Regions from separate parts of the Robertmurraya sp. DFI.2.37 genome, predicted to be linked through region 2. Evidence: riboswitches for the same ligand, from Rfam matches in the RefSeq annotation. Region 2 holds a riboswitch; each other region holds the start of a gene.
What was found. A riboswitch is a leader RNA that binds a small molecule or an ion and turns the genes downstream of it on or off. The one in region 2 is predicted to bind cobalamin.
Positions count from the first base shown of each region.

Region 1: linked by a shared signal. The riboswitch ahead of PZE06_RS10360 (ABC transporter substrate-binding protein) and the one ahead of PZE06_RS17630 (methyl-accepting chemotaxis protein) in region 2 are both predicted to bind cobalamin.
Region 3: linked by a shared signal. The riboswitch ahead of PZE06_RS04265 (ribonucleoside-diphosphate reductase subunit alpha) and the one ahead of PZE06_RS17630 (methyl-accepting chemotaxis protein) in region 2 are both predicted to bind cobalamin.

Region 1 is NZ_JARGEJ010000015.1:27,387-37,536, reverse strand. Features, by position in the region: gene PZE06_RS10395 (hypothetical protein) at 1-19, shown strand, start outside; gene PZE06_RS10390 (Dps family protein) at 243-677, opposite strand; gene PZE06_RS10385 (YqaA family protein) at 794-1,384, opposite strand; gene PZE06_RS10380 (FtsW/RodA/SpoVE family cell cycle protein) at 1,475-2,641, opposite strand; gene mgtE (magnesium transporter) at 2,919-4,277, opposite strand; gene PZE06_RS10370 (hypothetical protein) at 4,830-5,606, shown strand; gene sfsA (DNA/RNA nuclease SfsA) at 5,621-6,352, shown strand; cobalamin riboswitch at 6,486-6,696, shown strand; gene PZE06_RS10360 (ABC transporter substrate-binding protein) at 6,830-7,807, shown strand; gene PZE06_RS10355 (FecCD family ABC transporter permease) at 7,833-8,885, shown strand; gene PZE06_RS10350 (adenosylcobinamide amidohydrolase) at 8,878-10,150, shown strand, end outside.
Region 2 is NZ_JARGEJ010000038.1:2,160-12,309, reverse strand. Features, by position in the region: gene PZE06_RS17655 (carbohydrate ABC transporter permease) at 1-98, shown strand, start outside; gene PZE06_RS17650 (LacI family DNA-binding transcriptional regulator) at 192-1,208, shown strand; gene PZE06_RS17645 (ROK family protein) at 1,282-2,193, shown strand; gene PZE06_RS17640 (glycoside hydrolase family 1 protein) at 2,234-3,667, shown strand; gene PZE06_RS17635 (3D domain-containing protein) at 3,902-5,026, shown strand; adenosylcobalamin (AdoCbl) riboswitch at 5,224-5,374, shown strand; gene PZE06_RS17630 (methyl-accepting chemotaxis protein) at 5,854-7,902, shown strand; gene PZE06_RS17625 (1-propanol dehydrogenase PduQ) at 8,432-9,571, shown strand; gene PZE06_RS17620 (BMC domain-containing protein) at 9,788-10,132, shown strand; gene PZE06_RS17615 (EutP/PduV family microcompartment system protein) at 10,142-10,150, shown strand, end outside.
Region 3 is NZ_JARGEJ010000005.1:56,680-66,829, reverse strand. Features, by position in the region: gene PZE06_RS04275 (CvfB family protein) at 1-755, opposite strand, end outside; gene PZE06_RS04270 (YajQ family cyclic di-GMP-binding protein) at 883-1,374, shown strand; cobalamin riboswitch at 1,462-1,640, shown strand; gene PZE06_RS04265 (ribonucleoside-diphosphate reductase subunit alpha) at 1,801-4,080, shown strand; gene PZE06_RS04260 (ribonucleotide-diphosphate reductase subunit beta) at 4,215-5,255, shown strand; gene PZE06_RS04255 (flavodoxin domain-containing protein) at 5,252-5,695, shown strand; gene PZE06_RS04250 (alpha-amylase family glycosyl hydrolase) at 5,743-7,221, opposite strand; gene PZE06_RS04245 (nuclease-related domain-containing protein) at 7,357-8,142, shown strand; gene asnB (asparagine synthase (glutamine-hydrolyzing)) at 8,590-10,150, opposite strand, start outside.

The DNA.
Region 1 (10,150 bases), on a different contig from region 2:
GGAAAGGGAAAACCATTAAATATAAATGTCTAGGTGGTCTTTTTGCTTTTAGTTTTATCCATGGAGCGATAGGAAAATAAGCTTTTCTCCCATATCACAGGCCTTTCAGTACTAGGAAAGGCTTGTGAAGCCTTGATTTTGCAAGAAGTGTGTCCAAAATCGTTGTATCTACAATAAGGTGTAACAGAGGAAAAAATAAAAGAGTCGGTGATTTAACTCACTGACTCTTTTTCTGGATTGCGTTATTCTCCTAAGTAAGCGTTAAGCATCCAAATATGTGTGTCGATTTTTTCGATTAGTCCAACAGCTAAGTCGTTTGTATTGACGTCATTTTGCGCTTCAGCTAAAGATGCTAGTTCGACTAATTGTTCTTTAATCGCTTTGTAATCAGAAACTAGGGCAGCAACCATTTCACTTGCCTTTTCTTCATCTCCTGTTTCTGGTAATGTTCCAGTTTCTAAGTATTCTTTCATCGTAGCAACAGGTTGTCCGCCGATAGCAAGTAAGCGCTCAGCAATTTCATCAACAGTTAAGGCAGCTTCGTTGTATAGCTCTTCAAATTTTTCATGTAGTGTAAAGAATAGGGGCCCTTTTACATACCAGTGGTAGCGATGAAGCTTTGTGTATAAGATGCTCCAGTTAGAAATTTGTACATTTAAAGCGGTTTGTAAATTCATTTTAACATTCCTCCTATTTCTTTTATAAACTAATTATAACAAATATTAAATTAAAATCAATACTTATTTATAATAATTTTTTAATTATAATAATTATAAATAAAACCCTTAAGTGTCTACTTAAGGGTTTTTGCATTGTTACGTTTTTTGAGGTAAAGAAAAATGAAATACACGGCTATAATCGCAAGCGCTCCTACGATCGTGATCATGGCAAAATTTTCATCGATGAAGGTTTTTGCTTGCGCCCCGAGGAACAGGATGAGCAAAGCTTCAGCAAAGAAACGGGCACCTCTTCCGATTATCGACCATATGACGAGTGTGCGGAGACGAATACGAGAGACCCCAGCAAAAATGGTAAAGATCTTATAAGGGACAGGTGTTAATGCTGCCATAAGGATCGCCATCGGGCCATACTTTATAAAATAATGTTCTACCTTTTGAACTTTATCCTCTTTGAATAGATAAGTTAACACGGGTCTCCCGAGTTTTTTACCAATATACCATCCTAATAAGGCCCCTATTACAGATGTTAGGGTGGTAATAAAGGCGTAAAATAGAACGCTGTCTGGATTTGCAATCCCCATGGGAATGAGCAAGACGTCGGGTGGAATGGGGAAAAAAGAAGAATCTGCAAATGAAACGAGTGCGAGCCCCCATAACCCATATTCCATAAGCCATTCTTCAATTGTATGAATCAATTCTGACATGATTAAACTCCTTTAGTGTGTTGTATGTTGTGATTAATTGTTAATTAAATAGCGGCTAAAATTTTCGCTTCTATTCCGTCCTAATGAAGTTCATTTTGTTGAGCCAAACATATATGATTTATGGTGATACCTTATACTGTAAATGAGTCCCATCGCAAACATATTCGCCATAAGGGAGCTACCTCCAGAGCTTATGAATGGAAGTGGGATTCCAGTAATTGGTAAGACTTGAATGGTCATTCCAATATTTTGAAAAACATGGAAGGCAATCATACTGATAATCCCGACACAAATATAGGTATTAAAGGGATCGTTCGTATCAAGTGCCGTCTTAGTCAGGTGATAAATGAGAATAAAAAACAGTCCGATCACGATGCTTGCCCCTGCAAAACCGTATTCTTCCCCAATAACGCTAAAGATGAAATCGGTATGGCTTTCGGGAATGTAGACAACTCTTTCTCCGAAGCCCTTCCCGGTAATTAAACCGGAGCCAATTGCTTGCAGTGATTTATACAGATGGTAGCCAGCCCCGCCTTGGTAGCTTTCCGGATCAAGCCAAGAGTAGATCCGATTATATTGATAGGTATCAATATGTTTTTCCAATAGTTCTGGATAATGGATGACGATATAAAAAATTGCTGCCACCAGAGCGGCCCCTGCTGAAAAAACAGGTAAGAGAATTTTCCATGTCATTCCAGAAATAAGAATCATTCCTACGAAAATCGCAATAATTACTAATGCAGTTCCTAAATCTTGTTCTGCAATAAGGACGAGTGGCGGTAATGTCGCCAACCCAAGTTTAACGAGCAAAATAAAATCGGTTCTAGTCGTTTTAAGTGGGTTTTTTTCATGGTGATCAGCAATCAACTTACTTAATGTCAGAATTAAAAAGACTTTCATGAATTCCGAAGGCTGGATTGATCCGAATCCAGGTATAACAAACCAACTCTTTGCCCCGTTTCTAATCGGTGTAAAGTCTGATGGAGGTAACAGGTATAGTACAACTAATAGTAAAATTCCAAATCCGTATAAATACCAGCTTAGCTTTCGATATTGATAGCTATCAAAAAACATCACGATTGCGATGATGATGGCCCCGATAGCATAATATATAATTTGCCGCAAAAAATAATTTTCATTATATTGTTCCGTTGTTTGAGCGCTATAAATGGCTGCGCAGCTAGTAAGAAAGAACAATAGCAAAATAAAGCTTAATGTCCAGTCAAACTTTTCAGCAACCTTATTCTTTTTATCCATTGTTCCAACACCTAGTCTCTCTTAATCTCCCTATACTTCTATATCTATTCTTTAATATTAACAGAGATAACCTCGAAATAGCCACACGTAATAAGACGTATTTACAGGGTGAATGGTTTCTAATTTTTCAATAAAAATCACGAAGAGCGAGATCTTCGTGATTTTTATCGGCATTTTCCATCTAACGTCTATGATGCAGAGTATCTATATACGTACTACAAAAGGGTTAAAGTAGCGTTTCTACGTTTAATATTTTCAGCACGACCGCAATACGGATTTATAATAAATAATTGAGAAACATGGTAGCAATGCCAAAATAAGTGATCAAGGAAAAAATGTCATTTAAGGTTGTAATAAGTGGACCTGATGCGATTGCAGGGTCAACCTTTAAACGATAAAGAATTAACGGAATAATCGTACCTGCTAATGTTCCAATAATAAGGGTAAGCAACAGTGAACTGCCGACGACGAGACCGAGAATAAAGTTTCCTTGCCAAATGAGGGCGATAACTGAAATGAGAATTCCGCATGTAATTCCGATAATGACTCCAACACTTAATTCCCTTAAAATAAGCTTTGTAATGACTCTTTTATCAATATCATTTGATACAAGCCCCCTGACGACAACGGCTAATGACTGCGTTCCTGTATTTCCGGTCATGCCTGAAATCATCGGCATAAAAAAGGCGAGGGCTACAACCTTTTCAAGAGTTTCCTCATAGGAGCTTATAATGCTTCCTGAAATGAGGCCGATAAATAAAAGAAGGATAAGCCATGGCAGACGTCGATAAGCAGCAACAAACGATTTTGTTTCAAAATCAATGGATTTACCGGAAGCAGAAAGCTTTTCGATATCTTCATTGGCTTCGCGGATGACGACATCAATAATATCATCAACTGTAATAATCCCGATTAAGACATGATCCTTGTCAACGACGGGAATGGCAAGAAAATCGTAGCGTTCAATCAGGCGAGCCACCTCTTCCTGGTCGGTGTCCTCTAATGCATATATAACGCGCTCATACATGATATCGCGGATTTTTTCCTGCATTTCAGCAATTAATAAGTCGCGATATGACACAACTCCGACCAGCTTTCGGTTTTGGTCGATGACATATAAATAGTTAATCGTCTCAGCGAGTTCGGCAAAAGACTTCAGTTTATCTACCGCTTCCCTGACAGTATAATAATCGCGAATCCAAACAAAGCGATTGGTCATTAATCGGCCGGCAGTTTCCGGCGGATAATTCATAATATCCTGAACAATTTGCGATTCTTCTTTTTTCATTCCTGATAGCAGTGATGCGATTTTTTCAGGAGAGAGATCTTCAAGAAGGGAGGCAAGGTCGTCATTATCCATCATGTCGAGTACCTTACCAGATTTCTCAATCCCAAGGCGGTTGAGGACGTCGAGTTGTTCTTCACTGTTTAATTCTTGGATTAAATCTGCAAGTACATTAATATTTAGGAAAAATAAAAAGCGTGTTCGATGTTTTTCCGGCAAATCCTCATAAATTTGAGCAATATCATATGGTTGAAGTTCATCGATGATTGCTTCGAATTCTTTGCGTTTATTCTCTTTTAATGCCTTGATTACATATAGGGTGATTTGATCTTCTGTCATATTCTGAATCATGAGATCACGCTCCTTTACCGGAAAATGCTGAGTGAAGATAGTACTTACTTGGATCCATTTTTTGATAGGAATTTTGTTTGTGATATAGGTTATCAATACAAAGTGTGCTATCAACTCTCGTGATTATTATAGAAAAAGATAAGAAGAATTGATACGGTAAAATTATTTTTTTATTGTCAAGGTATTGAACGTGAAAAATTTACATAGTTGGTAATACTTTTGCGTCTTTCGTGGTTCAACAAAATGGGTTTTTCTCCTGAGTTCGTGCATCCTGCCAAGTTGAGTTCAATTAAACGACAAGAACGTTTAAAGCGGCTGTCTTATTAGTTGTACCACTAAATAAACGCTTAAAACCTTCGTTCAAATAATTTTCTAATGATTAAGTTGAAAAGGGAATATTTTCACTAAATGAGAATTACGTGGATAAAATAAGATTTTATCCGAAAAGTTTGTTAAAATCTAGTTATATAATTCTAAACCATATAAACAGGACTTCATTGTCTGTTTCGTGAATCATCATCAGTCTTATCAAAAGGTTCGGAGGTTATTCTTTTGAAAAAACATAATGGCAATCAACGGGAACTTGTATATGTTCATTTGAATGAAACAAAGCATTACGTCCTATCGTATGGGATAGAATTTGGAGAATTTGCCCGCTCGCTTAAAGACCTCATGAACAACGTCCTCCTTTTAAAGCATCATTTTGATGATGGAGAGTTCAATTTGCATACGCTATTTGAATATGTTCCTCATGAGCAAGTGGAAAAGCTAATAAAGGATGATGTCTATGGGTATGGGGACTTCTGCTGGGTTGATTTTGAGGAAGAAGATGCACTGAACGAATTGTCAGGTCAGGAATTGGCGGAGCTTCTGTACCTTGGTCATATGAAAGATGCTTTGCGAACCCCCTTTTATCAGCAATTGCGCAATCGCTTTGTTTATTTAGCCCACGATGATGGTTGGTGGAATAAAGTCTATTATCGCAATATGAAAGATTTCTACCATATGCTTGGAGAAGTATTAGCAGCGAAAATGACTGATAGCAAGCTTGCCAAGAGTATCCTTGGCATTAAAAAGAAACGGCCATTTCCTCCGATTCATATGGAGCTAATCCTAAATATGAAGATCATGATGAAAGAGGGAATTCTTATCTCTATTCATGACAATGTTCAAACAAGAACGGCGATAGAGATTCCTATCTGGGTGCTCGGTGATTTTGATAACATGGATGATATGTACGAAGAGTACGAAAAAATGGCAAAAGGAAAGCCGGATGCAAAGCTTGTTTTTGATAAAAAAACACGTGAATGGAAAATGTATGCAAGCTAGGAGGCGCTGAGGAAATGCAAAAGAAAAAAGAAAGCTTATGGCTGCCATTCCCCAGAGCGCTGACAAAGGCAACATTTATTGAAAGACCGAATCGCTTTATTCTCCACTGCCAATTGCCTGAAACAGACGAACTAGCCGTGGCTCACTTGGCTGACCCTGGAAGATTGAAGGAACTTTTACTACCAGGGAAAACAGTATGGCTTATGGATCATGAAAATCCTGCGAGAAAAACGAAGTGGACAGCGATGCTATGTGAAAATGAAACACATACAAGCCTTGTTTCCCTTCATACGGCTCTCCCGAACAAGCTTGTTGAGAATGGTCTTAAATCGGGGGGGTTAAATGAGTTTGCCGGCTGGTTTTATAAAAGAGCGGAATATAAGCTGAGTGATTCTCGCTGGGATTTCCTGTTAGAAAGTAAAGAAGGAAAAGAACTTCTTTTAGAGGTTAAGAGTGTAACGTTAGCAGAAGGAGAGAAAGGAATGTTTCCGGATGCCGTCACTGCAAGAGGAACGAAGCATGTGCGTGAGCTTACACAGCTCTCGAAACATTATGAAACGGCTATCCTTTTCATCGTTCAGCGCAACGATCTTTCCTATATGACCGCTGCGAAGCATATTGATCCAAAATTTGCTGAAGCTCTGAACGAAGCTAAATCTGCTGGAGTGAAGCTTTACGCACGCTGCTGTCACATCACTGTTAATGGGATTGAATTAGGGAATGCTATTCCGGTTGTATTGGAATAGTTCGCAATTTGTTAACTTTTCTTGAAGCAAAATAGTGTATAATTTAAGCAACGGAAAATTTCATACTTTTTGAGTGTATTTTCATTTAAACAAGATTGAAAATAACTCGTTTACAGTAATAGGTGTCTTTAAGGGAAATAAAGCTTGTTTAGGTGTCAGTTTTGACTCCAGATGTGAAAAATGGCAATTTTCTCTTAGACTTAAAAGGGAAGTTGGTGAAAATCCAACGCGGTCCCGCCACTGTTAATGGGAGCATGCTGCAAATACCACTGTACATCGGTATGGGAAGGAGCAGTTTTGCTATGACCATGAGCCAGGAGACCTGCCTATTTCAACTGCACCATAAACCTACGAGGATAGGGAGGTGTTTGGAAGCCATTTATTGTCAATGCTGCAAATCCAACATCTCCATTTCTTTATAGTGGAGATGTTTTTTTATGCTCACCAACAGACTACTTAATTTTGGAGGAAAAACAGATGAAGAAATGGTACTCAATTTTATTATTACTCATGTTATCAATAGGAATCTTAGCAGGTTGCGGAGAGTCTGAAACACCAGTAGAGGAAAACAATGCAGTCGAGGAAACAGAGGGAAGCGCGGAAAATGTCAATGAAGAAGCGTTTCCTGTAACGATCACAGATGCGATTGGTGAGGAGGTCGTAATTGAGTCTAAGCCAGAGAAAATTGTATCGTTAATTCCAAGCAATACGGAAATTGCCTTTGCTCTTGGTCTTGGAAACGAAATTGTCGGGGTTTCTGAGCACGATAACTTTCCTGAGGAAGTATATGAAAAGGAAATAATCGGCGGTATGGAAATGAATGTTGAGAAGATTATTTCCCTTGAACCGAATTTAGTCTTGGCCCACGCATCAAATGCTCATAATTCGACGGAGGGCTTACAGCAATTGCGTGATGCAGGCATTAAAGTTCTTGTTGTAAATGATGCTGCCACGATTAATGAAATATATGAGTCGATTGAAATGATTGGAACTGCTACAGGTGAACAGGAGAAAGCAGAAGAAATTGTCAATGACATGAAAACAAAGATTGCAGAAATAGAGGAAAAAGCTGCTGAAATCACTGAGACAAAATCAGTTATTGTTGAGGTCAACCCTGCTCCAGACATTTTTGTTGTTGGGAAAAATACTTTTATGGATGAGATGCTCACCCTTATTCATGCAGAAAACGGTGCTGGAGATTTAGAAGGCTGGGTAAATTTGGACGAGGAAGCTGTCATTGAGCGCAATCCGGACGTCATGATTACAACTTATGGATATTATACAGAAAATGCTGTCGATTTATTGCTTTCAAGAGAGGGCTGGCAGGATGTAGCTGCGGTGAAAAATAAGCAGGTGTATGATGTGCATTCAGATCTTGTAACTCGTTCTGGTCCAAGGCTTGCAGAGGGGCTTGAGGAGCTGGCAAAAGCGATCTATCCAGAAGTATTTGAGTAATCCTACTTAGTTTGGAGAGAAAACCATGAAAAGAAGGGGTCAACGAGCTTTTGCATATATAATCGCGATCGCTTTCTTGCTTATTGCGATATTATTAGGTATTTCCATCGGGACGGTTTCTGTTCCGATTGGAAATATCATACAGATCATCGGTGCTGAAATTTTCCGTTTTATTTCTATTGATCATATTGATCCGATGCAAACGAATATCGTATTAAGTATTCGTTTACCAAGAGTTATTTTGGCAGGACTAGTGGGGGCGGCTCTCGCAATTGCAGGAGCGGCCTTTCAAGGTCTTTTGCGGAATCCACTGGCAGATCCCTATACATTAGGAGTCTCTTCGGGGGCTTCAGTAGGTGCTGTTCTCACTTTGTTTTTTCAGTTTTCGCTCCCGTTTGTAGGAGCTTTTACTTTACCTTTACTCAGTATCCTTTTTGCGTTTTTAACGATATTTGTAGTGTTGGGATTTGCTCGGAAAATTGATAGAGCGATGAAAGTTGAAACGATTATTTTAACTGGAATTATATTCAGTTCTTTCCTAGGGGCATTTATTTCCTTATTAATCGCTTTGACAGGAGAAGAGCTGCGGCAGATTATTGGTTGGCTTCTTGGAAGTGTGTCGATGAGAGGCTGGAGTTATATACAAATTATTCTCCCGTTTTTTATTTTAGGCTCCATTATCCTCATTGCCAATAGCAAAGAACTTAATGCGATGTCTTTTGGAGAAGAGCGCGCCCAGCATTTAGGTGTGAATGTACAGAGAAGGAAGATGATTATTTTAATTGCTGGCTCCATTTTGACTGGTGCAGCGGTAGCTGTTTCGGGAACGATTGGTTTTGTTGGTCTTGTGATTCCTCATTTAACAAGAACGTTATGGGGGCCAGACCATACCCATTTACTCCCGTTATCCATTTTAACAGGGAGCGGATTTCTTATACTGGCTGATTTAGTCTCACGAACGATCATTTCTCCAATTGAACTCCCGATCGGAGTGATAACCGCGTTAATTGGCGCTCCAGCTTTCGGAATTATTTTAATGAAAAGACGAAGTGCGGAAAGAAGTGGATCAGATGCTTAAGGTAGAACAGCTTTCAGGTGGATACGCAAGAGAATTGATAGTGAAGAATGTCTCATTTCGAGTTGGAGAAGGGGAGCTATTTGGAGTGCTTGGACCAAATGGCAGCGGTAAGACGACTTTGCTGAAAATGATTTCGGGCATATTGCCTTTCCAGCAAGGAAGGATCACGATAAAGGGTCAGTCCATTAAAAGCTACACGATGAAGGAACTAGCAAAGATGATTGCGGTTTTGTCCCAGCATTCTTCACAAGCTTTTTCCTATACGGTGAAAGAGACGGTCTCCCTCGGTCGCTATGCCCACCAAGATGGGTGGTTTCGCTCTTGGAGTGATGAGGATGAACGAATCGTCCAAGAAGCAATGGGGCAAACGGGAATAGCCTCATTTCAGCATAAAAGCATTCAAGACCTTTCCGGGGGTGAGAGACAACGGGTTTTTTTGGCACAAGCTCTCGTTCAGGAGCCAGAAATTCTTCTGTTAGATGAACCGACGAATCATCTTGATCTTTCCTACCAAAAGGAATTGCTGGATTTATTAAAGAAATGGACAAGAGAAAAGGGATTGACCGTAGTTTCGATTTTCCATGACCTGAATCTAGCAAGCCTTTATTGTGATCGCCTTTTGCTCCTTGAAAATGGCGGTGTGCATTCAAATGATATTCCGAATGAAGTAGTGAAGGTGGAAAAAATAAAAGAGGTCTATCATACCGATGTTGAAAAGCATCCCCATCCCAGCATTCCTGTACCGCAAATGGTATTGTTGCCAAAGTATGGAGCGAATGAAGCAAATGTTGTTATTGAACCAAGTTATATGCAAATCAATAAGGAGTATATTTCTCTTCAATCGCCAATCCCGTTGCGCACCATGTCGTCGGGAGTGGTAGGTTCAGGGTTGGGCTGGCACCATACCTTTGTTAATCGTCATGTGGATAAAAGCTATGATTGCGCCGATCATCGTCAAGAAATGGGGCAATTTTTAAGGGAACGGGGCTTTGAACCGTCGGAGACAATCGGGATGATGACGGCGGTTCATGTTGAGGATGTTGCCTATAAATTGTTAAAGGTAGATGATTTCTCTGTACTTGTGATTGTGACGGCAGGAGTTGGCAATGCAGTCGATGCTTCGAAAAGTGTTGAGCACTCTTTTGAACTCATCCCTGGAACAATTAATACATGGATATTTATTAATGGGAAGCTGACGGAGGAGGCTTTTATCCAAAGCGTCATGACGGCTACAGAAGCAAAGGTAAAGGCAATGGAGAATCAAA
Region 2 (10,150 bases):
TATCTGGTGTTTTCTGGGCAACTGTTCCATTACTAGTTATTTTCTTGCTGTTTAACCGCTTATTTATATCTAGTATTACGGAAGGGTCTGTAAAATAACCAATTTTTCCTACCCTGCTATTGTTTCATTTTCAAACTCCCTGTAATCTAACATTAAGAGAGAATTTAGATGGAAATAGAAGGGATAACATAATGAGTTTAACGATAGATGATATTGCAAAAATGGCAGGAGTATCACGTTCAACGGTTTCAAAAGTGATAAATAACTATGGCGGAATCAGTGAAAAAACAAAGAAAAAGGTCATGACCGTTATTACTGAAATGGGATATGCACCAAATTTTTCTGCACGTTCACTGGCAACAAAGAAGTCAAATCTCATTGGTCTTATCTACGCTGGTAAGATCAATGTAGATATGACCCATCCGTATTTCAATGAAGTTATTTCGACCTTTAAAAAAAATATTGGTCTGTTAGGTTATGATTTGTTAATGTTTTCCAATGAACATTTTCAAGGCAGCTATTTAGCAAGATGTAAGCATTTTAATTTGGACGGCTGTTTAATCATTGCTGGTGAAGAAGTAGAGAGTGCGACATATGAGCTCGCAGAAAGCGGTTTTCCTTGTATTGGGATTGATATCGAATTAACCGGACCAAGAGCAAGTTATGTCATGACAGATAATGTCAATTTATCGAGAAAAGTGGTAGAGCATTTCTATTTGAATTCCATTAGAAAAATTGGCTATATTGGTGGAATGCGTGAATCCGTTATTTCCAATCTTAGATTGAAAGGATTCACCGATGCTATGAATCAGTTTGGCCTGGAAGTTCATGAGGAATGGATTCAATATGGGGATTTCCAAGAAGAGAGCGGTTATGTCTCCATGAAGAACATGCTCAAGTTAAAGAATTATCCAGAAGCTATTTTTGCTGCATCCGACTTAATGGCATTGGGTGCGTTAAGGGCTATTGAAGAAGCTGATCTTCAAACACCAAGAGATATCCGAATTGTTGGATGTGATGATATTGCTGCTTGCCGATACAGCGCCCCAAAACTGACTACAGTTAAACAGGATAAAGAGAAAATCGGTAAATTATCAGCTTATATGTTGAATGATTTGATTGAAGGACAATCAAAATTAAAGCCTGTGTTTACTGACTCTGAACTCATCGTTAGGGAATCATGCGGCACGAATAAAACCTTCTGGTAATTGGTTCAAAGCTTCAAACCTTTTAATTATACATTAACAACAAGATTTGTATGGGGTGATAGGAGGTTTTTTGGTGGACTATTTTGCAGTTTTTGATGTGGGAGGTTCTGCAATAAAATACTCTCTAATGGATGAGACAGGCGCATTTTTAGAGAAATCTTCTGTTGCTACTCCGAAGGACGGGCTTGATTCCTTTCTTGATATTATCGATTCCACGGTTAAAAATTTTCAAAAAAACCATGAAATAAGCGGCATTGCTTTAAGCATGCCTGGAGCAGTAGATGTGGATTCGGGCTTTATTAAAGGAATTACAGCCATTGAATATATTCATGGACCCAATATAAAAGAAATGATTCAAGAACGGACACAGCTCCGTGTTGAGCTAGAAAATGATGCAAATTGCGCAGGGTTAGCTGAAGGGTGGATTGGCGCTGCAAAGGGGATTAAGGATTATATTTGCATTATCATCGGCACTGGCATTGGAGGAGCGCTTGTCCTCGATCAAAAAATTCGCCATGGTAAAAACCTGTTCGGCGGGGAATTTGGATACATGTTGCTTGAAGATTATTTAAACCAGCCAATCGGGGAGTCGTGGAGTGCGTTAGCTGCAACAGGAGGGCTGATTATCCAAGTTGCGAAGCGAAAAGGCCTGGAACCTGCTGCTCTTGATGGGCGAAAAATATTTAAGATGGCGGATGAAGGCGATCAGGAAGTGCAGGATGAAATAGAGAAATTTATGAAGCGCCTGGCTGTAGGTATTTATAATTTACAGTATATTATTGACCCGGAAAAAATTTTAATCGGTGGTGCGATTAGCAAACGTGAAGGGCTTATTGAGCAAATTAATGAAAAGTTAAAACTTATGAAACCGAATCATGAGTGCTTGGATATTCACGTTGAACCATGCCGATTTGGAAATGACTCCAATTTAATTGGAGCTCTATATCATTTTTTGCGAAGAACAGCGAATCTTTCTAACCAGTAAAATGTGAACGATCAAAATTTAAGCACGGGGGTGTTAGAAATTGATACATGAAAGACTAAAACCATTTCCGCATGAATTTTTATGGGGTTCGGCATCTGCTGCTTATCAAGTAGAGGGAGCATGGGATGAAGACGGAAAAGGGCCATCCAATTGGGATCAATTCGTCCGTATTCCCGGAAAAACGTTTAAAGGGACAACAGGTGATATCGCTGTGGACCATTACCATCGATATAAAGAAGATGTGCGTCTCATGGCAGAGATGGGATTAAAAGCGTATCGCTTTTCTGTTGCTTGGACACGAATCTATCCTCAAGGTAAAGGGGATATAAATGAAAAAGGCTTGTATTTTTACAGTAACTTAATAGATGAGCTTATTAAAAATAAGATCGAACCTATATTAACACTCTATCATTGGGATTTGCCGCAAGCATTGCAGGATGAATATGGCGGTTGGGAATCGCGGGAAATTATTCAGGATTTCACAAACTATGCGATTACTTTATTTGAGCATTTTGGCGACCGAGTAAAGTATTGGGTGAGTCTAAACGAGCAAAATATTTTTACTAGTTTTGGATATAGAACAGCTCTGCATCCTCCAGGGGTAAAAAATGAAAAGCTTTTTTATCAGGTGAATCATCATGCCAATCTAGCAAATGCTAGTGCTATTAAAGAATTTCGAAAGTATGTACCAAATGGCAAGATCGGGCCGAGCTTTGCCTATTCACCCTCTTACCCAGCTTCTTCAAAACCAGATGATATTCTTTCTGCGGAAAATGCTGAGGAACTAAATGCCCATTGGTGGATGGATGTGTATGCGTGGGGCACCTATCCACAAGTTGCGTGGAAGTATTTAGAGGAGAAAGGTTTAACACCATCTGTTGAAGACGGGGATTTCGAATTACTCAAGGATGGGAAACCGGATTTCATGGGAGTAAACTATTATCAAACGACAACTTTTGAACAGAATCCGCTTGATGGTATTGCCGAAGGAAAATTGAATACAACCGGAAAAAAAGGTTCCTCTCAAGATACCGGGGTACCCGGCCTTTTTAAAACAGTTAAAAACGCCCATTTAGAAAGGACGAATTGGGACTGGAATATTGATCCGACTGGTCTCAGGATTGCTTTGAGACGGATTGCCAATCGCTATAAATTGCCAATTTTAATTAGCGAGAACGGCTTAGGTGAATACGATAAGCTGGAAGAGGGTCTCGTCAAGGATGATTATCGGATCAATTACTTGCAAGTACACATAAAAGCCGTTCAGGAAGCTATTTCCGACGGAGTCAATGTCCTTGGCTACTGTACATGGTCGTTTACTGATCTTCTAAGCTGGTTGAACGGCTTTCAAAAACGATATGGTTTTGTTTATGTGAATCAACATGAAGAAGGGGAACACGATCTCCGCCGCATTAAAAAGGACAGTTTTTTTTGGTATAAAGAAGTGATTGAAACGAATGGGCGCAAGCTATAATGATTGAAAAGCGCTTTTGCGAAAGGATTTAAAGTAAACTTTATGGATTGTTAATATTTAAATGGTGCCTCGCGAAAATGGTATGAATTTTTGCGGGGCTTTTTTTGCAAGAATAAGTGTCGTAAACATTCAAATTTAATATTTGCAACGATTTGTATCGCTATTTTAATATAATTGTAATCAAAATACCCCTGCTCCTATGTTATAAATAATGTATTAGGAAGGGGTTGTCTTATGCATTCCTTAAAAAGGGGAGCCATCGCTCTAACAAGTGTAGTTTTATTTTCAACAAGTATTGTGGCAAATGCAGAAACAAGTCAAGGAATGATCACTTCTAGTCAAAACAAACTTCAGCAAAATGCTGAAAAGATAAATGAAAAAAAAGTTGAAAAGCAGGAAATAGCGGCTGAACTGCAAAATGTTCAAAAAGAGTTGAAAGCCATCGAGACGGAAATCGTAAAGACGACTGAAACGATCAATGCTCTTGAAGAAAAAATAAATAAAACGAAACAAATAATTGAAGATAAAAAAGAAGAAATCATTGTGCTTCAGGATAAGGTACATACCCGTAAAGAAGTAATGGAAGATCGGCTGGTTTCTTTGCAGCATAATGATCAGGTGAATGCGATTGTAGCCATTCTACTCAATGCTGAGAGTATTACTGATTTATTTGAACGGGTGTCAGCAGTTACGACGATCCTGGGAGCGGATAAAGATTTGCTAGAACAACAGAGAGCGGATCTTGCAAAGATTGAAGAAGAAAAAATAGCGATTGATCAACAAGAAGAAAAATTGGAAAAACAATATACCGAATTAGCTGCTAGTCAAACAACCTTGGATAACAGTTTGCAGAAAAGACAACAAGAATTGGCTGCTGTTCAAGCAAAATATGATGCGGTGAATAACGAGATCCATCTCGCGGAAAAAGAGAAGGAACTTTTTCAAAAACAATTAACTCAAGCTCAAAACAAGTTAAAACAAGAACGTCAAAATGCAGTTAAGACAGCTAATGTCGTTAATCAAAATAAAACACAGGCTAAAAGTAGGGCGCCAAAGGAAAATAGCACCGTTAAAAATACCATGTATGTCACCGCTACTGCCTATAGTCATGAAAGTTCAAAAACAGGATTAACGTATATGGGGTATAATATTAGAAAGAATCCAAATATGAAATTAATCGCTGTAGACCCTTCTGTTATTCCACTCGGTTCCAAAGTATGGGTGGAAGGCTATGGTGAAGCGATCGCAGGTGATACGGGAGGTGCCATTAAGGGTCATAAAATTGACGTATTAATGCCAAACGATGCTCAAGCAATAAGATGGGGACGAAAAGTAGTTAAAATTTCTATATTAAATTAGTAAACGACGAGGGCGTTTTAAGAAAAAGCGCCCTCGTCGTTTAGTTTATATGACCGTTTGATTAACTGTTCATTTTTCAACCAGGAGCGGCAATGATGTATGGGTGTAAATGGAGGAGGAAAAAACTTATGAATGATTTGCGAAAAACGGATCATTATAGATGAATTTTATGGATGAATTTGTTAGTATAAAAATATAAACAAAAATATAACGGTTTCAGGTAAAGGAAGTTGGTGAAAGTCCAACACGGTCCCGCCACTGTGAAAGGTTTAGCCTTAAGTCAGGTCATTTATCTGAAGATCGTGTAGAAAAAACAAAATGATCTCGAGGTAGGATCTTTTTGTTAACGGCGTAGTGAAAAGAACCTCACTATGCCTTTTTGTTTAAAATCACAATGTTGTGGTTTGTATGAAGTGAAGATGCTTCCAGCTGTCAAATTATTGACAGAAAAAGGGCCCTTATTGTAAAGTTGAGTTAGGCACAATGGCGTGTAAACAAAGCAAAGAAGCTTTATGGAAAGAAATTCTTTCTATTAAAGCTTCTTTTTTTTATTTTCACGCAATTGCAAATTATCATTTACCTTTAGTTGCAGACTAAAAGGCATAGGTCTATTTGCCTGTTTAATATGATGGTAAATTTAGACCGAAATAGTGCATAGGGGGCCAAACTATTAAACCGTCTATCACAATTGGAGAACTCAAAGTTCAGCCGAAAAGAAGGTGGTAATATAAGGGGATTGGCAAGCCTAATGAAAACTCCATGATTTTAAGTTAAAAAGAAACATCGATTAAAGAAGATGAAATGACTTTTAGAAAGTGGGGAAAATAGTGAAATTCAAAAGTGTGAAAATGCGTACTCTATCATTAATTCTGCCGTTATTATTACTCATATTAGGGGCAATAATTGTTTTTTCTTATATCAGTTCAAAAAATATACTGGAGCAGCAAATTGAAGAGCGCATGAATAATCAACTGGAGAGTATTACAGAGACAATTGGAAAAAGCTTGGTAGCACATAGTAAAATACCAGAGTTAATCGCGAGACAAGTTGAAATATCCCCAAAGGATTACTCTTTAAACACCTATGAAGAAATGTTATTAAATGCTATTCCGTCAAATGATTCAACGTTCGGTGGTGGAATATTTTTTGAGCCGTTCAAATATAAAAATGACGTTGAGCATTTCTCAGCATTTGCTTATTGGGAAGAGGGTTCTATAAAAACAACTCAGGAGTACAGTGATCCAGCGTTCAATTATACGGCGCAGGATTGGTACACGATTGTCAAGGATACTGATCAAAGTGTTGTATTTACAAGTCCATATTTAGATACGAATGTTGATGTATCAATGGTTACAGCAAGTGCTCCATTTTATGATGATCAGGATAACTTCATGGGAGTGGCTACAGGCGACATTGATTTAAGTGAAATCCAAAAAATGATTCGTGATACGAAAGTAGAGGAAACCGGTTACTCCTTTTTAATAGATAAGAATGGGACATATATAGCAGATCTTGAAGCTGAAAAGGCAATGCAAGTAAACATACAAGACGATCCGAACACAGCGCTTGCAAAATTAGGCAATCAAATAGTTGAGAACGACGATGGAATTCTCCATTTTAAAGATCAGACAGGAGATTATTCACTGTTTTTTAAAAAAGAACCGCTTACAGATTGGACAATCGGCCTTGTCGTTCCAGATAAAGAATTATACGCTTCTTTGTCTTCATTATTTAGAAATTTAATGATTGTAAGTTTAATAGGAGTGGCGCTCGTAGTTGTCATTATTCTGTTTTATAGTAGATGGATTGTAAAAAATATAAACGATGTAAACGGAATGGCCGAAAAAATTGCAGATGGAGATTTGAGTTATACATTAACGACGAATAGTCAGGATGAGTTTGGTCAAATGGCAGCGCATTTAAATCGAATGAAAGATAATTTGGCCGAAATTATTCAAAAAGTTAGTTTACAGTCCCAGCAGGTTGCTGCTACTTCTGAGCAGTTATCTGCCAGCGCTGAGGAGTCAAGCAAAGCTACTGAGCAAATTACGTTGGCTGTTCAGGATGTAGCAACAGGATCTGAACAACAAGTTGAAAATACAACGATTTCAACCAATCGGGCGAATGAAATATCAAATGTCATTGAGGAGGCCCTGGATGCAACTGCCACAATTACAAAATTAATAACGGAAACAAATAAAAAGGCGAATGCGGGGAGTGAGGTGGTCGCCAATACATTAAAACAAATCGACTTTGTTCATCAAGCGACCACTGAAACAGCAAGCAGTGTAGATAGATTGGGAGAAAAATCAAACCAGGTAACTCAAATCGTTGATATGATTTCAAATATTGCGGAGCAAACCAATTTACTGGCGTTAAATGCTTCAATTGAAGCAGCAAGAGCTGGTGAACATGGCCAAGGTTTTTCAGTGGTTGCAAATGAAGTGAAAAAACTAGCCGAGCAATCGAGTGATGCAACGAAAGAGATTTTCAACATTATACAAGAAATAAAAAATGAGACAGAAAGAACCGTCTCCGCTATGAATGATAATAAACAATCCGTTCAGGATAGCATAGAACTTGTTTATAAAACAGGAGACACTTTTAAAGAAATTGTTCAAATGATCGTGAATGTTGTTAATAATTCAAAGGAAGTTTCAGCGATTTTGAATGAAGTCCAAGCGAGCACTCAAAATATGGTTCCTGAGATTAAAGCGGTATCAGATATTGCCAAACAATCAGCGGAAAATATTCAGAATGTAGCGGCAGCATCGGAAGAGCAGAACGCTTCAATGGAGGATATCACCGCTTCCGCCTCGGTATTAAGCAGCATGGCCCAAGAATTACAAGAAGCGATAAGCAAATTCCGAGTATAATGTTAAAGCGACAAGCTTCTTAAAACAACAATGATAACATACATGCAGATGGAATCGTTACGAATTTGTGATAAGCTTTGACAAAAATAAATCTTAGTAGTAATCTTGAACTGAACACAATGACGTGTAGAAAAAAGCAGAGAAGCTTTATAGATAAGATGAGTTCATCTTTCTGTAAGGCTTCTCTTTTTTTGTTTGGCTTTGTTATATGTTGGTGTTGCTCTTTACTCATAATGAAAGTCGTGTGAAGCTTTGGTTCCCAGAACATGAGCCCAAAATCGCTCTACTTACAATATCGTTTAACAAGTTTAGAAAAGAAGGTTTACTTCCCATTATTGTATTTACCTCAAGCACAAGCAGGGAGGACCCGAGCAAACTTTTGGGATAAGTCAAGAAAGGGTCTTATTTATTGAAGAATGACGAAGGAATTTGCGAAAAATCTCAGCCCTAGCAGGTATCATTTGTACTTGAATCGTTTTGAAGATGCCCTGCGTGTTTTTCATTTGATGATTAGAAAGGAGAGACAGAAGTGAAGGAATTTTATTTACCAACGAAAATATTTATGGGAGACGATGCTCTCGATCGCCTAGAGCAACTAACAAATGAAAATATTTTTTTAATCACAGATCCTTTTATCGAAAAGTCTGGGATGTTGGATGAAGTGTTAGCTCGTATGAAAGGTAGGAACAATGATTTTGAGGTTTTTAGCGAGATCGTACCCGATCCACCAATCGAGACCGTAGTTTCCGGAGTGAAGGTAATCGAGGAATTAAACCCTGGTGTTATTATCGCCTTCGGAGGCGGTTCCACAATTGATGCTGCAAAGGCCATCAAGGATTTCGCGATAAAACTATCGATTCTAAAAACAGAGCCAAAGCTAATTGCGATTCCGACAACAAGCGGTACAGGGACAGAAGTAACATCATTTTCTGTCATTACTGACCAAGAGAAACAGTTGAAATATCCTATTGTTTCTGATTCATTATTACCGCAAGAGGCAATACTTGCTCCTAATTTAGTGAAATCAGTTCCTCCTGCTATAACAGCAGATACAGGGATGGATGTTTTAACCCATGGTATCGAGGCTTATGTCTCCATCAATGCTACTGATTTTTCAGATGCCTTTGCGGAAAAAGCAATTCAATTAATCTTTGAGTATTTACCAAGGGCATATAAAAATGGTGACGATCTTGAAGCAAGGGAGAAAGTGCATCACGCCTCATGTTTAGCGGGGATCGCCTTTAATATTGCCGGACTTGGTATTAATCATAGCATTGCCCATGCTAGTGGAGCGCATTTTCATATTCCCCATGGTAGAATGAATTCGCTCCTCTTAACAACTGTTATCGATTTTAATGCTGATATACAGGATTTTTCAAATCATCATTATAGTCATGCTGCGAAAAAATATGCAAAACTAGCAAAAATACTGGGTCTCTCCTCTACAAATTGTAGAATCGGCGTCAAGAATCTAAATCAATATATACGCCATTTGCAAAAAGAGCTCGATATGCCCACATCACTTCGGCAATGTGGTGTAACTTACGAACAAGTGGTTAAAGAGAAAAGAGTGATTAGTGAAGCGGCATTAGTCGACGCTTGTACGAAAACGAATTGTAAAATTCCATCCATAGAAGATTTAGAAACAATTATTGAAACCATTAAATAAATTCATCAATAATTCACAAAAATTTGATTGACAACGTTTCCAGCTTTGATAAAATAATTAGAGAAGGCACAAGGTAGTGCTGATTAAACTTCGAGGGCAAAGGGGCTTTTGAAAAAAGTTATGTTTAACTTTTTCAAAGGCTCCTTTTTTCAATCCAATGAATTTCAGATACTTAATTTATTGGACAAAATCAAATAGAAGAACGGATGGATGAACATGGAAGAAAGGGCAAGGGTTATACAGGAATATGTTCCTGGGAAACAAGTCACTTTAGCCCATATTATTGCAAATCCCACTCCAGATTTGAAAAAAAAGTTAGGTCTTAATAATCAAAGTATGAATGCGATTGGAATTCTAACGATCACACCTAGTGAAGCTTCTATTATTGCTGCTGATATTGCGACAAAATCAGGTAACGTTGAGATTGGTTTTGTCGATCGCTTCAGTGGCTCCGTTGTCATTACGGGAGATGTATCTTCAATTGAACATGCATTAAAAGAGGTCATAAGTGGACTAGCCGAGATTTTAAAATTCTCAATCCCAACCATCACAAGGACTTAATGCTTTATGATGAAAAAG
Region 3 (10,150 bases), on a different contig from region 2:
TCGATATCTTCTGGCATACTTTTGTCTCCATATGGCATCGCGCCATTTCTAGACTGCAAATAAGAATAGATTTTCTCTGCATCTGTCCCTAACGCTTCTTGTTTCCGTAGAGTTAACGAAACATTGATCGTTCCATCCTCTTTTACATCTATAATCCTTCCCTCAACTTTTTCACCGAGTCGCGGTTCAGCTAGACGCTGTGACTCATGAATAAAACCTTTAAAGCCTTCCGCAGTATAAATCCAGCTTCCTACCTTTGCCGTACGATAAATATGCCCTTGAATATTTTTATTAAAATCAGCACGGGTTGCCTTGACTCTCTTTTCATCAATGACAGGATCCGTAGCAAGCTTCACATAAATCCGATTATTTCGATTGACACGCAATGTGATATAAAGCAAATCTCCGACCATTGGCCAAACGGACTGCTTCGTTGGTAAATCCTCTTCCCCTAAAAGCATGTCCTTATTGATGCCAATATCTAAAAATACACCGAGTCCCGGCTTTGTATCACTAACCTTTGCCCAGCCGTACTCGCCCACCTTGATTTTCGGAATCGTTGATGTTGCTGAGGCTCGCCCATGGGAATCAGCATACAAGAAAACCTCAACTTCATCGCCCTCATTTAATTCAAGCTCCGTATCATTTTCATGCATTAGAACATCTTCTTCTCCGTCCGTTAAAAAGTAGCCAAACTGGGCATACCTTGCAACCGTTAAAGTTAATACCTGCCCTACATAATCATTTAAAGCCATTGCCATACACTCCTCTATTTTACACTTCATGCGAAAGTAGTCTTTCCGAAAGTTGTTTGAACTGCTATATTTTACTATAATGGAGCCTAGAAGGGAAATTATACATGTATTTAAAGGAGGGCTCATGATGGCAAAAGATAGCTCATTTGATATTGTATCAAAAGTAGATTTTTCCGAAGTGACGAATGCAATTAATATAACGATGAAAGAAATCTCCACACGGTATGATTTTAAAGGAAGCAAGAGTAAAGTAACCCTTGATAATGAAGAACTTGTCCTTGTATCAGATGATGAATACAAGCTCGAACAATTAAAGGATGTTCTCCTCAGTAAAATGATTAAAAGAGGCATTCCCATTAAGAATCTTGATTATGGAAAAATTGAAGGCGCGTCTGGAGGAACTGTAAGACAACGAGCAAAGCTTGTGCAAGGAATCGATAAAGAAAATGCCAAAAAAATCAATACTTTAATTAAAAATAGCGGTTTAAAGGTTAAAAGCCAAGTGCAGGATGATCAAGTTCGGGTTACAGCGAAAAGCCGCGACGACTTGCAAGCAATTATCGCTGCAGTAAAAGAAGCCGATTTATCAATCGATGTTCAATTTGTAAATTATCGCTAAAACGGTTGTCATTTTAAAATAGATCACTTATAATAAAACAATCTTACATATATAGTAAGTAAAACAACCATATACCACAATATATAGTATACAACCGATAAATTAGGTGTCTTAAATAGACTTAATAGGGAATCTGGTGAGAATCCAGAACTGTACCCGCAACTGTAAGTGTGACGAAATAGGAAAAGCCACTATCATCTCGATGGGAAGGACCTAAAGTAGGATGAAGCACAAGTCAGGAGACCTGCCTTTTTTATACGTCATTATCTTCTTCGGGAGTTGGGAAGGTAAAACGAAGGTGTTTAAGCAAAAAAGGCTTGTTCCTTTTCTACTAAATATCAGCGTTTTAACCCATCTTCATTTTTGAAGGTGGGTTTTTTAGTTACCTTTCTCTCTTCCGAAAAATTAAGGGAGAGATTTTGAACAATGAGTACAATCGCAACCAAAAATGAAAGGGTACTTGAAGCCCTGAAGAACACGGCAAAAAAATACAACCTAAATGTTACGGAAATTGAACAACAGCTGCTTACAACAGACGAACGTACTTCCAAGCAAACGGTTCTCCAATATGCATTAAATCATGTCGATATGATCGAACCAAACTGGACTTTTCTTGCTGCACATATGCTCCTGCTTGAGCTTTACGAAAAAGCGGCAACCTCTCGCAAGTATGAACCTAACGAAAAATATGGTGATTTCTTCCATCTTATTCAATACTTAAGCGATATTGGAATTTACTCAAACGATCTCCTTCAAGCCTACAGTAAGGAGGAAATTGAACAATTGGGACAAGAAATTGACCCAGATAAAGATTCCCTTTTTACATATATGGGATTATTTCTTTTAGCCGATCGCTATTTAGCAAAGGACTATCATCAAAATGTATATGAACTTCCACAGGAACGGTTCATGATCATCGCCATGACCTTAATGAAAAATGAAGAAAGGCAAAAGCGATTGTCGTATGTGAAAGAAGCATATTGGGCCTTAAGCAACTTGTATATGACCGTTGCTACACCAACTCTAGCAAATGCCGGTAAAAGCTATGGTCAGCTCTCCTCCTGTTTTATTGACACAGTGGACGACTCCTTAGACGGCATTTACTTAAACAACTGGGATATCGCTCGATTGAGTAAGGATGGCGGGGGTATCGGAATTTACTATGGAAAAGTAAGGGCGCTCGGCTCCGATATTAAAAAGTTTAAAGGAAATTCTTCAGGGGTCGTCCCTTGGATTCGCTTAATTAATGACACTGCAGTGAGCGTCGATCAGCTTGGTCAACGGCAAGGTGCTGTCGCCATTTATTTAGATATTTTTCATAAAGATATTATGAACGGCTTTTTAGATCTAAAAACAAATAACGGCGACGAGCGAAGAAAAGCGCACGATATTTTTACAGGCGTTTCCATTCCTGACCTTTTCATGAAAAAGATCGAAGAGGTCGATGAAAATGGAAAAAGTATTGGGGAATGGCACACCTTCTGTCCTCATCAAGTAAAACAAATGATGGGTTGGAAAGATGAAAACGGAAATCCACTTGGTTTAGAGGATTTTTACGACGAAACAGATGAAAAGTTTTTCACACAAAAATATGAGGAGGCTGTCAACCATCCACTTCTTCCCCGTAAAACATACCGGGCAATGGATATTATGGTTCGTATCATGGTTGCTCAGCTGGAAACAGGAACGCCTTACATGTTTTATCGCGATGAAGTTAATCGACAAAACCCGAATAAGCATGTGCTTGGACATGGACGTACAGCGATATTTTGCAGTAATCTGTGCACGGAGATTAGTCAGAACATGTCAGCAACTACGATTCAAAGCGAATTTACAGATGCAGATGGAAATATCGTAATAATTAGAAAGCCTGGGGACTTCGTCGTTTGCAACCTCTCCTCCATCCATTTGCCAAACGCGATCAGAGCGAATGTTTTAGAACGATTAATTGCCATTCAAATGAGAATGCTAGACAACGTGATTGATATAAATGATATTTCTGTCCACCAAGCTAAAGCAACGAACGCGAAATATCGAGCTGTCGGACTTGGAACCTTTGGTTGGCATCATCTCCTTGCCTTAAAAGGTATCGAGTGGGAATCAGTTCAAGCTGTTCATTATGCCGATGAAGTCTATGAGGACATCGCTTTCTACACGATTAAAGCATCGATGGAATTAGCGAAAGAAAAAGGAGCGTATTCCCTATTTAAAGGGTCTGAATGGGAATCAGGAGACTATTTTCAACGCAAAGGATATACAACGTCTAGATGGGCTGAGCTCCGGGAAAACATTCAAGCATTTGGGGTAAGAAATGGCTGGATGATGGCAGTTGCCCCTAATTCTTCTACAGCAAAAATCGGTGGCTCAACAGACGGTATCGATCCGCTCTATGCCCTCGAATATGCAGAGGAGAAGAAAAACTTTAAATTTAAGGTGACAGCACCAGATATAAATCATCAAACTTATTATTACTATCGTAAAGTTCGGCATGAACTTGATCAAAAATGGAGCATTAAGCAAAACGCTGCTAGACAGCGGCACATCGATCAAGCCATTAGTTTCAATCTTTATGTGCGCCACGATATTAAAGCAAAGGAGCTGCTTGAGCTTCATCTAGAAGCGTGGAAGTCTGGCATGAAAACAACCTATTATGTTCGCAGCACCTCACAAACTGAAATTGAAGAATGTGAAGCATGCCATAGTTAATAAAAAAGCATAAAGCATCATTAAATATCGCACCGCTGCATGACGAAATCTCCAGTTTCAAACTTAAATTGGAGACTTGTTCTGATAAAAATCTAATTTCAACAGTTAACAGCTAAAGAAGGGAGCCCTCTTTCATGACTAGCACTTTAAAAAAGATTAAATTATTAAATCCCGAATTTCCTAATAAAGCAACAGGCATTATTAACGGTAAAGCATCTGGTATCCTTAACTGGAATGATATCGCCTACCCACAAATGTATCGCATGTATCAAACACTGCTAGCAAATTTTTGGAAGGCGCAAGAAATAAATATGCAAGATGATATTAAGCAATGGGATCATTTAAGCTCCATTGAAAAGGACGTGTTTTTACGGGTCAACACGCAGTTGGCATCCTTAGATAGTCTGCAAACGCCAACGATGACACAAGTTATGGATTATGTAACCGACCCTAGCTTTAAAGCCATTTTTGCAGTTATAGCTCAACAAGAAGCGGTTCATAATGAATCCTATTCCTATATTTTAAGTTCACTTATTCCTTTAAGCGAGCAAATTGAACGTTTTAATCAAGCAAAGGATGATCCGATTGTCCGAAAAAGAAATGAAATCATTTTAATCGCCTATGAGAATTTCCGTCAGGAACCAACTCCACAGCATTTATTTCAACTAGCGGTTCAGTCGATTAATTTAGAAGGTATTTATTTTTACGCAGGGTTTGCCTTTTTCTATCATCTTGCTAGACAACAAAAAATGCTTAAGACAAGTACGATGATAAGCTATATTCAAAGAGATGAAATGCAGCATGCCTACTTTATTGCCCAATTCATCCGAATTTTGTTAACCGAAAACCCAGAGCTTAATACGCCAGAAAATATTCAATATGTTTATCATTCCATTTCAGACGCTGTTGAATTAGAGAAGGAGTGGGCCCGCTATATTTTAAAAGAAATTGAAGGAATCAATTTAGAAGAATTCGAAGGTTATGTTGAATATCTAGCAAATAAACGTTTTCGCCAATTAGGACTCGAAAACCATTATAGTGGTCGTGACAACCCAATGCCATGGATTCAAGTGTTTAGCGATGAAATGATGAATGAAACGAAATCTGATTTCTTCGAACAAAAATCAAGAACCTATACGAAAGTAACTGAATCGAATGGGTTTGATGAACTATGAAGCTAGCTATCGTCTATAGCTCCATCAGTGGCAATACGGAAGAGCTTGCACGTATAATTATGGAGCAGTTCAAGCAAAAAGGACTCGATATCTCTTGTTATCGAGTGGAGGATTTTCCATTACATTCACTCTTAACATTTGATGGCCTCCTGATTGGAACTTATACTTGGGGCGATGGAGAAGTACCGCTAGAAATGGTCCCATTACAGGCTCAGTTAGAGAGTGGTTCTTGGGAACATCTTGTCACAGGTGTGTTCGGTACCGGAGATAGTTTCTATCCCAAATTTTGCGGTGCTGTAAATGCCTTTCGCGACAGCTTAAAAGAGCGAACAAATCTTGCTGTTACATTAAAAGTGGAACTTTTACCACAAGACGTCGATATGGGAAGAATCGCAACCTTTGTTGAACGAATCATTGAGAGAATGAGCGTTCCCGCTTAACCTTAATAAAAAATGGAGAAAAACAGGTTAGTTTTTCTCCATTTTCTTTATTGTTTTCGAGCCTTCCTTTTGACAAGAATCAAAAAGACAATAAACAAAATAACGACACTTGCAGTAGCTCCAATAAACGGAAGATTGAGTCCTGATTTTTCCGTTAGTACATATATTTCTGCCATTTCTCGATCAAGAATGATTCGGTACTGTCCAGCTTCACTGCGCACTAAATCACCATTCAACAATCCGCGAAGTTCTTTTTCATCTTCCAGTTCTTCCTTCAATGTTACCGATTGGGACTTTGTTGTATTATTAATAGCAATAACGGAAGTTTCCCCTTCATATTCCCGCTTAAAAACGATCATTCCATCCTGCTCAAAGAGTACTTCCATACTTCCTCTTGTTAGCATAGGATTTTCATTTCTAATTTTAGCGATACTTGTTATATAGTCTATTAATTCCTTATCAGTTCGAAAGTCCATTTGTCTTTGATTATCAGGCTCTTCTCCACCATCCAAGGCAATCTCACTCCCGTAAAAGACGAATGGAATACCAGGTGTTGTGTATAAATACGTTAGAGCCATCTTCCATCTTGGACCAGGATGCTCATTTTGTACGACCGCATCCCTCGTAAAACGGTGTACATGCTGATTATCCATAAATCTTGTTAACAAGGATGAATTTTCATAAATGTCTTGATTTTGTTGCGACTGCTCGACTACCGCCTGCAGAGATTGATCAGGTTTGGAAAATCCAGCCCTTAAATCACTATTAGATAAATAATCAAGGAATCCATCAATACCTACTTTTTGATATCGTTCCAACAAAGCCGCATCCTCTGTTTGGATATCTCCAAGTAAAAAGAAATCTTCCTTCACCTTTCGAACTTCCTGTGCAAAATCAAGCCAAAAATCAACAGGAATATGCTCGACATATTCCAGTCGAAAACCATCAATATTCGTTTCTTCAACCCACCATTTTGCCATCTCAAGCAAATAATTTTTCACTTCTAAATTTTCATGTGCTAAAGTAGGAAGTCCATTAACCTTTTCTTGTCGAAACCAATCTTGTTTATCGGCCTCGCTTACCCATGGATGATTCGGACCGACGTGATTTACATTAAAATCGATTACAATTTTTAATCCTAGATCATGAGCGGTTTGTACAAGCTTCTTCAATGTTTCAAGAGTACCAAAGTGCTCCTCAACCTGATAAAAATCTTTTGTCCAGTTGCCATGATACCCATTGTCTTCATTATCAAATACTGAAGATAGACCGATTGTTGTAAAGCCCATCCCTTTAATATAATCAAGCCGATCAATAATTCCTTGAAAATCACCGCCATGATAGCGATTTGGATCATCAGCATCGACGCTAAAGTCAATTGAAAAATCACTATTGTTAAACCGATCAATCGTTATGTAATAAATAGATTCATCCTGAAAACTATGCTCTTCTTTTTCTACTGCACCAACTGGTAGTCCACAAAAAAGAAGCAACGGGATCAAAATGAACAAAATATACTTTTTCATTCACCGTTCCTCCTACCCTATTCGTTTAATATACCCCGTTTATAAGATTATCGTTAAGTCTAGTTGTGCGTCAACTTTATTCACCTATCAAAAAATGTTACGATAGAATTGAAAAAATTGAAAGGTTGTGATCCATTGGTTCTTTTACCTCGTTTTGAATCCCCTGAGTTATTGATTCTACGCTCTTTAGCCCGTCGAAAACATTTATCAGATAAAGACTATCATTACTATGAAAATCACGAAAAGGGGTTTGAAGGAGAGAAGAAATTTGATGATTTGTTGGAGAGTTTTCCAGAAGAGTGGTTGTTTTTAAATGGTCTTCTATTAGAGTACAATAATTCATTTTTTCAAATTAATACTTTAGGTATCGCTCAAGATAGTTTGTACATTTTTGATATAAAATACTTTGAAGGAGATTTTACCATTGACGGAGAGCTTTGGAAGTATGTTAGTGGAACCCCCCTAAAAAATCCACTCCACCAATTACAACGATGTGAGTCATTATTAAAGAGGCTTTTACAAGAAAAAGGACAGCATTTTCCCATTAAATCATATCTTGTTTTTAATCACCCCCACTTTACTTTGTATCATGCATCACCTGATCAAACGATGATTCTCCCCTCACAAATCAATCGCTTCATGACAAAATTAAAACATAATAAATCCAATTTAAATGATAAACATAGAAAGCTCGCTGACCTTCTTTTAGCGGAAAACCATCCCTACTATCCAAATGCTTATAAGCCAAAATATCAATACTCTGAACTAACGAAAGGAATCCTTTGCTCCAAATGTCATTCATTTTTTCTAAAAAAACTACAGCCTGGAACTTTAATTTGTCAAAGCTGTTCGCATGAAGAAAGTATAGAAAATGCCGTTTTACGTAGTCTTCAAGAGTTTCGCTTCCTGAAAGAAAAGTAACAACGAACGAATTATTTGAATGGTGTAAATCTCTTCTGAGCAAAAAACAAATCCAAAGAACTCTTAGTAAAAATTTCAAACGAAAAGGCTACGGAAAATTTTCACACAATGTCTAATTTTGCAGCTGTCCCTAATGTTTTACAGTGAGAAGACCGCTTCTTTGCTAACTTCTTTTGGAAGAGCACTCGTTTAAGCAAGCTTGTGAGAATAATATTAAAGGAACTACTTACGTTCAATTTGTAAAGTTCATCCGGGCTATTTTTGCTTGATCATGTCCTCTAGGGCCTTTCATGAGTTTTTTGCGTCAGAGCATGTCCTGATGAGCACTTCATGCGGACATGGTTTTGTTTGGGGCTTGAGCGTGTCCTCATGAGCCTTCATGAGGACACGGTTTTGCTTTTTTCGCCAGAGTGTGTCCTCATGAACCTTTTCATACGGAACGTACAACTATTCCACAAGCTGAATATTGTATTCTTCAAACCAATAATGGAGCTGTACTAAATAGGCAAGAAGCTGTGGGCCTGTCATTAGCTGGCCAAACCATGGTTCTTTAAAAGCAGCACCCTCAGAAGCAATAATGGCTTTCAATTTTTCTTCATTGAAAAATTCATAGAGAACGGTGCCACGGTTTTTCATAATTTCTGCTAGTAAATTCTGAACTTCTTTTGTGTATTTCGGATTATGCGTTTTTGGGTAAGGACTTTTTTTCCGATACAATACATCATGTGGTAAAACATCTTCCAACGCTTTACGGAGCAAACCTTTTTCCCTGTTTCCGTACATTTTCATTTCCCAAGGGATGTTCCACACGTATTCAACCAATCGATGATCCGCAAAAGGGACGCGTACCTCCAAGCTAGCACCCATACTCATGCGATCTTTGCGATCTAGTAAAGTGGTCATAAACCAGATCATATTTAAGTAAAAAAGCTCTCTTCTTCCAGCTTCTAAAGAGTTTTCTCCATCGAGCCTTGGAGTTTCTGCGACTGTCGCATTGAATTTTTCCATCATATAATCTCGTAAACTTAATTTTTTTTGCCATTTTTCTTGTAATAAACTTTGGCGCTCATGAATGGAGCGCATCCAAGGAAATCCTTCTCTTTGCAGATCTTCTGGGCGATGAAACCATGGATAGCCGCCAAAGATTTCATCAGCGCATTCCCCAGACAAACCGACAACAAATTCTTTTTTTATCTCGCGACAAAACCATAATAATGAGGAATCAATATCAGCCATTCCTGGCAAATCGCGGACTTGAACAGACTCTTTTAAAAATTGCGCTAGCTCTTCTTGGGTAATCACATAATTATGATGGATGGTGTTAAATTCCTGCGTCATCTGCTTTATAAAAACCGCATCTGAATTTGGTTGAAATTCATTCGCTTTGAAAAATTGTTCATTCCCCTCATAATCGATTGAAAAAGTATGCAAAGGACCTTTTCCCGTTTTCTCATATTCGAGCGCCGCAATGGCCGTAATCGCACTTGAATCGACGCCCCCTGATAAAAATGTGCACAGTGGGACATCGGAAACAAGCTGGCGCTCAACCGCATCTTTAAATAGGAAACGTACTTTTTCAACCGTTTCGTCGATTGTGTCCTCGTGCTTCTCACTTTTCACATTCCAGTAACGCCAAATCTTCAAACCGTTACTCGCTGAAAGGGTTAAAGCATGGGCCGGTCTTAATTCAAGTATACCTTTAAAAACACCACTTCCTGGGGATCTTGATGGTCCTAGTGCGAATATTTCTGACAAACCTTCCCGATCTATCTCTGTCTTCATTTCCCGATGTGCAAGAAGTGCCTTTATTTCCGAAGCAAAAATTAACCCCTTATGATGCTCTGAAAAAAACAATGGCTTCACACCTAAGCGGTCTCTTCCAATAAAGAGCTGCTGTTTATTTTCATCCCAAATCGCAAAGGCAAAAATCCCATTTAAAAAATCAACGCATTTTTCTTCCCATTCCATATAGGCAGATACCAGAACTTCTGTATCAGAATGACCTTGA